Regions from separate parts of the Castellaniella sp. UC4447_H14 genome, predicted to be linked through region 1. Evidence: riboswitches for the same ligand, from Rfam matches in the RefSeq annotation. Region 1 holds a riboswitch; the other holds the start of a gene.

Region 1 (5,549 bases):
CCCGATCCAGATCGCCAGGATGGTGGCGATGAAGACGTAGATGAAGACCAGGAATACCATGGCCCGCGGAATCTCGTACCCGAGTACCGTCATGGGGCCGGACAGGCTCCAGAGGATCGCGGTGAATGCGATGGTCGACACCAGCGAATTGATGAGCCCCACAGCCAGCGTCATGGACGTCTGCGCAAAATTGGTGATGTCCTGCTGGATCCGCTGGTCCGGGTTGTCGGCGAGGTGGCTGAGCGACAGGGAACGGTAATAGGCCTGGCGCTCCATCCAGCGCACAAGCATGCGTTCGTTCAGCCATTCGCGCCAATGGACCACGAAAGCCTGCTCCACGTAGAAGTCGAACAGCGAGCGCACGACATGCACCGTGGCGAGGATCGCAAACAGCAGCATGGCGGCCCAGAAGCCAGCCTCGTCCATCTTCTGGAGTGCGCTGTACATGGTGTTGTACCAGTTGGAAAACAGCACATCCACGCGCACGGCGGCCAGCGTCAGCAGCAGGATCAAGGCCAGCCCCGCGATCGGCTTCCAGCTTCGGCGCGGAGAAAAATAGGCGGCCGTCAATTGCCAGAACTGATTGCCCCATCGTGTAAATCGCACCAGGCCCCAGGTGGCGAAGACCCCGACCAGAAGTGTCAGGACATAGGCTTTGACGAGCCACATACCGCTTTCGGCCAGCGCGACTTTCCATTCCATGGGTATCGGATTTCCTTGAGGGTTCGTTCCAGATGCAGCCAGGGGCGAAGGCATTGTAGGTTGGATGCGACATGGTGGGGAAGGTTTGGCCCGGCCGCGCTCCGATTTGACGCACTTTCCCATCGATGCCCAGAGGCGCTGAGTCAGGGATTCTCCTAGGGTCTTTCAGGGCCAGCGGCGGGAACGCCGGCAGTTCCCAGTGCGCGGCCCGGGTTACAGTCAGTCGGTGGGATAGAGGATCCCAGAGGAGACTACACATGATTCGGATGTTGAAGCTGAAAATGGCGCTTGCCGCCGTATGTTTCGCGGCGGTAGCGCCCGGCCTGGCGCAGGCCAAGGACCTGAAGATCGGGCTCGTCGTTCCGCTCTCGGGGCCCTTTGCCACGACCGGCCAGCAGATGATGAACGGCGTGAAGCTGTACGTTCAGCAGCATGGCGATACGGTGGCGGGACGCAAGGTCGTGCTGATCGTCAAGGACGATACCGGCGTCAATCCCACCATCACCAAGCGTGAGGCCCAAGGCCTGCTCATCAATGACAAGGTCGACGTGCTGGCGGGCTTCGGCCTGACGCCCGGCGCGTTTGCGACGGCACCGCTGGCCCAGGAGACCCACACGCCCATGGTCGTGATGAACGCGGCCACCTCCGCCATTACTACCAAGTCCGACTACATCACGCGGACCTCGACGACGCTGCCGCAGGTTGCCGCGCCCATGGCCACCTGGGCCAAGGAAAACGGCGTCAGGAAGGTCTACGTCATCGTCGCGGACTACGGCCCCGGCCATGATGCCGCCAAGCAGTTCAAGAAGACCTTTACGGAGGCCGGCGGCGAGATCGTCGGCGAATTGCACACGCCGCTGACCAGCCCGGACTTCGCGCCGTTCCTGCAGAAAATCAAGGACGCCAAGCCGGATGCCCTGTTCCTGTTCATCCCCAACGGTGATCAGGGGATTTCCTTCGCCAAAGGCTACAAGGAGCGCGGCCTGGACAAGACGGGAATCAAGTTGCTGGCGACAGGCGACATCACGACCGAGGACATGATCGATGCCATCGGCGACAGCGCGCTGGGGATCATCACCTCGTACTATTACGCGCAGTCGCACGACTCGCCGGAAAACAAGGCGTATGTCGCCGCTTATATGAAGGCGTATCCGGGGGTGCGCCCGAACATGATCTCGGTGGCCGGATACGATGGCATGAATCTGATCTACGAGGCCCTGAAAAAAACCAACGGCGATGCCAGCGGGGACGCCTTCATGTCGGCCGTCAAGGGCATGAAGTGGATGAGCCCGCGGGGGCCCGTTTTGATCGATCCCAAAACCCGCGACATCGTCCAGAACGTCTACATCCGTCGCGTGGAGCGGGTCAATGGCGTCCTGCAGAACGTCGAGTTCCACACCTACGAGGCGGTGAAGGACCCCGAGAAGGGTTGAATCATTGCGGTGCGGCCTGGGTGGCGCGCGCGCCCACGCGCGCGCTCGCCGCTCCCAGGACAAAGGTCAGCAGCAGGGTGGGCAGGGCGCTGCCGTATTGCGGGGCCCATAGGGCCAACCCCTGATAGCACGCAATGCCCAGCGCCCAGATCACGGCCGGAGCGGTGTGGATCGCCCGAGGAGTACCGGACAGATAGGCAGAATGCGTGCCCAGGCGCCCCAGGATCACGCCGAAAAGCGGCACGAAGACCGAACTCAGCGTCAGCAGGAACGGCTCCAGGCTGTGCATGGGCAGCACCATCGCGCAAACGATGGACACGGCGGCCAGAATTGTGCTCCAGGTCCGCACGCTGATCGACGCGAACAGGCTCTGGGTGCAGACGGATCCGGAATACAGGTCGCCGTAGGTGTTGTCCAGCTCATCGACCAGGATCAGGCCCAGCGCGATCAGGCCCCCCTGCGCCAGCAGCAGGGCGCTCACCATGTCCACGTTCGGTCCCGTTACGGTGACGACCAGCACCCCCAGGGCGTAGCACCAGATGTTGGCAATGGCATAACCCAGCCAGGTGCCGCCCAGTGCGCCGCTCGCGCTCTTGCCGTGTCGGGCGTAATCCGCTACCAGCGGAAGCCATGAGACCGGCATGGCAATCACCAGGTCCAGTGCCTGGAAGGTATTCATGCTCCCGTCCCCGGCGCGCTGCCATAGGGTGTGCAGTCCCTGGGCGTCGAGCTTCAGGGCAAATTGTGCGGAGAGCCACAGCAGGGACAGGATGACCAGCGGCAGCCCCACGCGGCTGACAATGCGTCGTACCAGCGTCACCATGGATCCCCGCAGCAGCGCCATGACGATCAGGCCCCACAGCAGGGTGGGCAGAATCAGGCCTGGATCCATGCCGAAGGCCCGGCGGCTGATGGCGCGTGTCCCGTCGCGCATCACGACCAGTTCAAAGGTAGCCCAGCCGACCAGTTGGATGACGTTGAGCAGGACCGGCAGGTGGGCGAATCGCCGCCCGTAGACCGCGTGGATCAGCCCGGCGCTCGACAACCCGCTTTCGCATCCGATGCGGGCAACCCAGGCGAGCAGTCCGGCTCCGACGATGGACCCTGCGACGACGGCCCATAGCGCCTCGCGCGTGCCCAGTGCCGGTACCAGGTAGGCGCCGACCTGCATGACGAGCAGGCCCACACCAAGGCTGAACCAGAGGGACATGTGTTCGCGCCAGCCAAAGACGCGCTCGGCGGCCGGGATGGTGTCGGATGATGGAATTGAAGCGGACGGACTCATGGTGCGCCTGTCGGAAAAGCCAGGAAGCAGGCGCGCGGCGACGGCAAGCGTCGCCATGGCGAGCTGCTTTCCTGCGCGAGGATGATCTCAATCAGGTTCGAAGGGACTGTCTCAGCCGCGCGAGCGGCACCCCTAGCGATGCTCGTATGGTAAATCTTCGGTGATTTTAGGAGTGTCTCCGCACTGCGGCAAGCGCGGCAAGCACGTTGTGGCATGGACGCGCCACGTCGGCGCATTGCGCCCGGCGCAAGGCCGGACGTCTGGCCGCGGACATGTCACAGCGTCGGCCAGGTGCGGAGCTGATCCAGCAGTTCATCTTCCAGGGCTGAGCAGAATCCGGGGCGGCGGGAGTCGGGCAGCCAGTGGTCCAGCGACGCTACGCTTTCCGGCTGGTAGCGCCGGCCCGAGCCCAGGGCCGCCTCGAGTTGGTTGGCCCGCGCGGTGGCCTCGTCGGTATCGCACTGGGCGAGCACCATCGCATGCACGATCGCGACCTGATGCGTGAAGTCGTGGCCCGGGATGTGACGCCACAACTGTGCCGTGCCCACGACCTTGCGGGCCGGAGAGCCGGCGGCCAGGTTGTAGCGGCCGTCGCAAAACGAACCCTCCACGGCCTGAGCGCGCGCTTCGATTCCGAAAGTGAGCAGGCTGATCTGGAGCAGGGCGCAGAGATGCCGGTAGAAGGCGTCGGCATGATCCATCGGGCGACCGGTGAAGCGCTGAGCGAGGCTGATGTTCAGAATGCCGGTTCCTTGGGGAACGACGCCGCCGCCCGACTGGCGCACGTGGACGGGCCAGCCCTGGCCGGCCAGCTCGGACCGGATGGCGTCGAAGCCGGGGTGCGCTGCATAGGTGCGTGGCACGACCAGCCCTTGTGGCGCTTGCCACATGCAGGCGGCGGCGCCGTCGACGGCCAGCGGCAGCAGCTTCTCATCGGCCAGCGGGCCACGTGCCGGGCCGGCGGGGGATTCAACGACGCGGTAGGAGCAGGACTCTGCAGTCACCATCGCCGCATCAGGAAAGCTGTGTGGCGGCGAACGTTTCTTCGTCCATGAACAGGTAGCGGATCGCGTCGATCAGCCCGATCACGGCGGCGAGCGGCAGGAAGATCCAGGCGATCACCAGCAGCACGACTCCCCAGCCGACCTGGCCCAGATAGAATCGGTGTACCCCGAGCCAGCCGAGGAACAGCGCCAGGATGATCGCTATCCGGCGCTGCGTGGCCGGGTGGCCGAGCGCGCCGCGTCGCGAGCGCAGCACCCAGAGACTGGCCGGGACGGTGAGCGCGATGGCGAGCAGGACCTTGCCGGTGTGCGCACGCAGATAGTTCCCCACCACGGCGAACAGGTCGCTGAAATTGCGAATCAGGACGCCGGTGAGGGTGGAGATCCAGGCGAAGATGTCGTGAAAGACGGCTTCGCCGAACGTCAGGGCCAGCAAGATGGCGACGAAGATCGCGACGATCAGGATCAGGTTTTTCAGCATGGTGTCCCGTGGCACGCGAGGCGGACGATGACTGTGGGTGACTCCATTCTATAAGGAACGGTGCTGCTTTAGCGGGTGCAGGCCTGCCGTATGGCGTGATCCCAGGCGGCCAGTCGGTCGGCAGCCTCGTCGTGCGGCATGACCGGATCGAACTGGCGCTCCACCCGCCAGAGCGATTCCAGCTCCTGGGTGTCGGCATAGACGCCCGCGTGCAGGCCGGCCAGGAAGGCGGCGCCCAAGGCGGTCGTTTCCACCATGGTGGGACGCAGCACGGGAATGCCCAGCAGGTCCGCCTGGAACTGCATGAGCAGATCGTTGACGCAGGCGCCGCCATCCACGCGCAAGGCTTCCAGCGGCGCTGCGTCCGTGGCCTGGGCGTCCCGGCTCATGGCCTGCAGCATTGCGGCACTCTGGTAGGCGATGCTCTCCAGCGCCGCACGAGCAATGTGCGCCATGGTGGTGCCCCGCGTCAGCCCCGTGATGGTGCCGCGGGCCTCGGCGTCCCACCATGGCGCGCCCAGCCCAGTGAACGCGGGGACAAACGTCACGCCGCCCGCGTCCGGGACACTGCGGGCCAGCGCCTCGATGTCGCTGCTATGCACGAAGGCGCGCAGGCCGTCGCGCAGCCATTGGACGACGGCGCC
Region 2 (5,549 bases), 1.1 Mb from region 1:
ACCATGCGTAGCAATATCACTGTGGACGACTGCCTACACTGAATGGCCGTTTCCGCCCGTCGGTAATCGGAGGTTTCCGTGATGCGCTATCGGGCGGATGTACTGTTGGAGGTTTTGAAAAAGATGAAGAATATCCTTTTGGCGGCTCTGCTCGCCGCAGCGTCCGTGCCCGCCGTAGCCCAGGTCGGTGTGTCCATCAGCGTCGGCGAGCCCGGCTTCTATGGCCAACTCAATATCGGCGGAGCGCCTGCCCCTGAACTGATCTATCCCCAGCCCGTGGTCGTGGCCCCAGCGCCTCAGTTCGTAGGTGCCCCTCCGATCTATTTGCGCGTGCCGCCCGGCTATGCCCAACACTGGAGCAAGCACTGCGCGCGGTATGGCGCCTGCGGCCGCCCCGTTTATTTCGTGCGCGATGACTGGTACGTCAACCGTTATGTGCCGTATTACCGCGGGCACCGCGGCGAGTATGCGCGGGTCCATGAGCGCGGACCGGAGCGCGGGCACGGAGCCGAATACCGGCACGATCATGGCCACGGCCATGGCGAAAGCCACGATCACGGGCGGTACGGGCATTGAATCCGCTTATGTGATTTCGTGACATGCGTGTCAGTTGGTGTGAAAGCAGGGCGGGCGGCGGAGCTGTCGAAGGGCCGCCGTACGCCTGTGAATAGACCCGTTGAGGCATGCCAACCGGGCGCGAAATTGTTACAGCTTGAGCGACGTATCGCAGGGCGGCGATGATACCTTAAAAGCAGCCCCGGTAGCAGTAGGGATAATCACGATGAGGAGAGCCCATGCTGTACTACGCAGTAGTCTTTTTCATCATTGCACTCATCGCCGGTTTCTTCGGCTTCTTCGGTGTTGCGGGTTTGGCTGCAGAGATCGCCAAAATTCTGTTCGTCATCTTCGTCATACTGTTCATCATTTCGCTGATCTTCGGTCGGCGAAGGGGCTGACGCGCAACCGCACAGGCTGGCGGGGGTCTGCCTGCCAGTTCTGTCCAGATTCCATTTTTGAGAGGGATAAAACACTATGAAAATCGCCCGTCAAATTGCATTTTCCGTGGTCGCCGGTCTGGCAACCATCACCCTGGTCGGATGCTCGGTGGCCAACAAGCAGGAATCCGTTGGCGAATATGTGGATGGTTCCGTCGTGACCGCGCAGGTCAAAGCCAAACTCGCGAACGATCCCGATACTTCGGCGTTGGACATCAATGTGAAGACCATCCAGGGCGGCATCGTCCAATTGTCGGGCTTTGCCAAGTCCCAGCACGAGAAGAACCGTGCCGCCGAACTGGCACGCACCGTGAAGGGCGTGACTGAGGTGCGCAACAACATCACCGTGGTGCCTTGAGCGCCGGCGTCCTCGGCTTCGTCCGACCCTACCCCCGCGTCCGCGGGGGTTTTTTTGCACTACAATCCGTCCCGCTTCACTTCCGAAGCATGCTAGGGGTGCCGCATCAGCGGCTGAGATAGTCCCTTGGAACCTGATTGAGATCATCCTCGCGCAGGAAAGCATTCATGAAAGCACATACACTCGGCATTCTCATGCTGGGCAGCTTGGCCTTTGGCGCCAATACGGTTGCTCACGCGGACACTTCCTTCAATCTTTCCACTGTCTCGCTCTACAAGAGCAGGGGCGTGGACCAGGACGGGCGCGACAAGGCATTCCGGCCGGCCGTGCAGGGCGGCGTGGATTATGCGTCTTCCAGCGGCCTTTACGTCGGCAACTGGAACTCCACGGGTCACTTTGGCGACGCCCGCGTAGAGATGGACCTCTACGGTGGCTACAAGGCACAGATCAACAAGGACTTCGGGCTGGACGTGGGCTACATCCACTACCTCTACCCGAACGAACGCTCCTGGAACGATGGCGAAGCCTATGTCGGCCTCAGCTACCGTCAGCTCACCTTCAAGGCCTATCGCGGCATGCTCGCCAATGTGAACGAAGGCAACCTGTACTACCAGCTCGCATATTCATATCCGCTCACAGGGGCCGTGAGTCTGAATCTGGGGCTAGGCTACCTGGACTACCAGACAGAAGGCCTGAGCAACAAGACTGACTACAGCGCGGGTCTGAGCTATGCGTTTGCGAAGCACCTCACCGTCTCCGGTACGGTCGCCGGTGCCAATCACCGCGATCAGGTGGACGATGGATCGCGGGATACGCGCTTCATCGTAGGGCTGGGCGCCACGTTCTAGGCTCCCGGTCAGAACGCGTAGCTGCCTCCGATCGAAGACCGCATCTGCGTCTTTTGCTGGACGAGGGGGCTGTTGGCCGCCTCGCCCACGATCCGGCTGGTGCCAATGGAGCCAGTCAGGTTGAGGCGGTCGGTGACCGCATACTTCGCCCCGACGCGCAGCGATACGTCCTTGATCCCCGACGACGGCGCGTAAGCATCCACGCCGGAGTTCGCTGAGGCATCGGGGGACACTCCGAAGTAGCTGTCCATGTACTTCTGGTTGGCCCAACTGGTCGCCACGCTGGGGGTCAGCGTGAGCGCGGCGGTGGCGGCATAGGGATAGGACAGGCGGGCGTTGAGCAGCATCCCTCTGTCCTGGTGCGTTACAGCCTGGGTGGCCGACAGCTTCAGCACATACTCGGCCAGCCGCGTGGAGACAAACGCATGGGCCCCCACCGCGTCCGGCAGACCGCCGACGCCGTGGGGCATATCGTCCTGGTCGTAGCCCCACATGATGTTGGCTCCGACGCCCAAGGTCAGATTCGGGGTCTGGACCAGGTTCAGCCCCACGCCATCTCCGGTACTGTCATAGAAACCATCGCCGGTACGCGCGAAAAAGCGCCCCGACTGCGCATTGATGGCCGGAAATGGACGCGCCCTGTAGTCCCGCGCACCCTCATAGCTCGGCAGCACCGTCATCCCTCCTCCCAGCGCGATCTGGTCCGGGCCCTCGGCGCTTGCGGCGCCTGGAACAGCCAGGCCGGCCGCCAACAACGCGCAGGCCAGCAAAGTGGAACAGAGCCCCGTGCGGGCTGGGGCGGCAGGACGGCGCATGGAGAGGCCTCCGTGACATAGGTAAGGTTGTGTGACCGCATCCTAGTCCTCCCGGTTTCCGCCCGTCAAGCGCGGCATGCGCCCGTGCTCGGGCCTGCGGCGGCCATCGCGACCTTTTGCGGTCTCCACACTAAAATAGGTTGATGACAGTCAGGATCCTGCACACCGCCGATTGGCAGATGGGGCGCCAGTACGGGCGCTTTGCCCCCGAAGACGCCGTGGTCTTGGCCGAAGCTCGCTTTTCGACGGTAGAGCGCATTGCATCACTTGCGGTAGCGGAGGAGGCTGACGCGGTGCTGGTGGCCGGCGACGTATTCGATGCGCAGACCGTATCGGACCGCACCATTCGGCGGGTATTCAACGCCTTGCAGGGATTCGCCGGCCCCTGGATTCTGATCCCCGGCAATCATGACGCAGCGCTGGCCGAGAGTGTCTGGACGCAGGCGGCGCGCCTGGGCGCGATCCCGGCCAATGCGCATGTATTGCTGGAACCCGGCGTGTACGAATTCGCGGATTTGGGGTTCTCCGTCCTGGCGGCGCCGCTGACGCAGCGCCAGACGCATCTGGATCTGACCGACTGGTTCGATGCCAAGGAGACGGCGCCGGGCCTGCTGCGCATCGGCTTGGCGCATGGCAGTGTCCAAGGCATCCTGGCCGAAGACATTGATTCGTCCAACCCGATCGCGGCGGACCGCGCCGAGCGAGCGCGGCTGGACTATCTGGCGCTGGGCGACTGGCACGGCCTCAAGCAGATCAATGACCGGGTCTGGTATAGCGGCACCCCCGAATACGAGCGATTCAAGGACAACGGCGCAGGGCAGGTGCTGATGGTGGAACTGTCCGCTCCGGGGGAGCCGCCTGCGGTGACGCCGCACGCCGTCACGCAATACCGCTGGCTGTCCTGGCGGGAAGAGGTGTCCGTATCATCCAATCTGGAGCCTTTGCTGCAGCGCCTGTCGCACCTTGAACCCGATGTGGTGCTGGAGTTGACGGTATCGGGGCAGATTGATCTGGACGGAGATTCCCGGCTGCAGCAGGCGCTGTCGATCGCACAGGGCCAATGCCGCAGCGTCCAGTGTGACCGGGGTGCGCTCCGGCTGGTGCCGACGGAGCAGGACATTACCGCCCTGCGGGCGGATGGCTATTTGAGCGAAGTGATCGCCGATTTGCGCGAGCGCCAGGACGCCGCGGACTCCGGCTCCGCCGAGATTGCCCGGGAGGCGCTGGCGCTTCTGGCGGGTATGCTGCGAGACGGCGCCGCGGGGGGGCGGGCATGAAACTCAACCGTCTGCGCATCGAGCAGCTTCGTCAATTCCGGCAGCCGCTGGAAATCAGCGGTCTCGCGGCGGGGGTCAATCTCATCGTCGGGCCCAATGAATCCGGCAAGAGCACGGTGGTGCGGGCCATTCGCGCGGCTTTCCTGGAGCGCTACAAGTCCAGCAGTGTCGAGGACCTGCTTCCGTGGGGAGACAGCGCCGCCTCGCCGACCGTATCGCTGGAATTCGAGTGGCGGGGCGAATCCTGGAAGCTCACCAAGACATTCCTCAGGCGACAGCGCTGTGACCTGGAAGTCGCCGGGCGGCCCTTCAGCGGAGAAGCCGCCGAGGAGAAGCTGGCGGATCTGCTGGGTTATCAATTCCCGGGCCGGGGAGCCAGCAAGGCAGAACACTGGGGCATCCCCGGCCTTTTGTGGATCGAACAGGGCGCCGGGCAGGACATCGAACCTTCGGTCCGGTATGCGGGCGGTTACCTGAAGTCGGTGCTGGATGAGAGCCTGGGGGAAGTCGCCAGCAGTGCGGGCGATGCCTTGATGGCGCAGGTGGAGCAGGAATGGCTGAAGCTGTTCACCGCCCGGAAACGCACTCCCACCGGCGATCGTGCGGCGGCCTTGAAGGCGCTCGGCGAATGTCAGCGCCAGCTGGAAGGGCTGGACACGGAGATTGCCGCCTATCGGCAGCAGGTGGACCGGCTGGCGGAATTGCGCACACAACAGCGCGAAGACGCGGAGCGCCGGTGGGAGTCCTATCGCCGGCAGGCGGCTCAGGCACAGGCGCGCCTGGCCGAGGTTCAGGATTGGATCCGGGTCCAGGAGCAGGATGCCAAGGCGCTGGAACATGCGCAGGCCGGGCAGCAGGTGTGCCTGGAGCAGCTTGGCCTTTTTGGCCGCCTGCGGGACGACCTGATCCAGCGCGAGCGTGTCCGCGACCAGGCAGCCGATGCGCTGCGGATCCAGGAGGCGCGCAAGCCGCTGATTCAATCCGGCCTGGAGCGGGCGCGACTGGCCTATCAGACTGCGGAACGGGCATGCCAGCAGGCATATCGGCGCGAGAAGCGGGTGGCACTGCAGCGTGAACAGCAGCGGCTGATGCACGAGCAGGAGTATCTGCAACAGCGCCTGGATCGGTCGAACGGGCTGCTCGAACAGTTGAAGACGTACCGGGCCGAACTGCAGCCGCTACGCGTGGATGCCGCCGCGCTAAAGCGCATCAGGACGCTGGCTCAGGACTGCGAAGTGCTTGGTATCGCGCAGGAG

Evidence for each region. Region 1 has a riboswitch for thiamine pyrophosphate ahead of ACVCMJ_RS04515 (purine-cytosine permease family protein). Riboswitches for the same ligand answer to the same signal wherever they lie in the genome.
Region 2: it holds a riboswitch for thiamine pyrophosphate, as region 1 does, so the genes downstream of both, ACVCMJ_RS14785 (TorF family putative porin) here and ACVCMJ_RS04515 (purine-cytosine permease family protein) in region 1, are expected to answer to the same signal.

Annotation. Positions count from the first base shown of each region.
Region 1 is NZ_CM129666.1:919,280-924,828, reverse strand. It holds gene ACVCMJ_RS04525 (ABC transporter ATP-binding protein/permease) at 1-702, opposite strand, end outside; gene ACVCMJ_RS04520 (ABC transporter substrate-binding protein) at 960-2,135, shown strand; gene ACVCMJ_RS04515 (purine-cytosine permease family protein) at 2,137-3,420, opposite strand; TPP riboswitch at 3,472-3,564, opposite strand; gene ACVCMJ_RS04510 (lipoyl protein ligase domain-containing protein) at 3,696-4,427, opposite strand; gene ACVCMJ_RS04505 (TM2 domain-containing protein) at 4,435-4,905, opposite strand; gene glpK (glycerol kinase GlpK) at 4,974-5,549, opposite strand, start outside.
Region 2 is NZ_CM129666.1:3,069,018-3,074,566, forward strand. It holds gene ACVCMJ_RS14770 (hypothetical protein) at 124-576, shown strand; gene ACVCMJ_RS14775 (DUF1328 domain-containing protein) at 795-956, shown strand; gene ACVCMJ_RS14780 (BON domain-containing protein) at 1,033-1,353, shown strand; TPP riboswitch at 1,438-1,530, shown strand; gene ACVCMJ_RS14785 (TorF family putative porin) at 1,521-2,201, shown strand; gene ACVCMJ_RS14790 (MipA/OmpV family protein) at 2,210-3,016, opposite strand; gene ACVCMJ_RS14795 (metallophosphoesterase family protein) at 3,160-4,293, shown strand; gene ACVCMJ_RS14800 (AAA family ATPase) at 4,290-5,549, shown strand, end outside.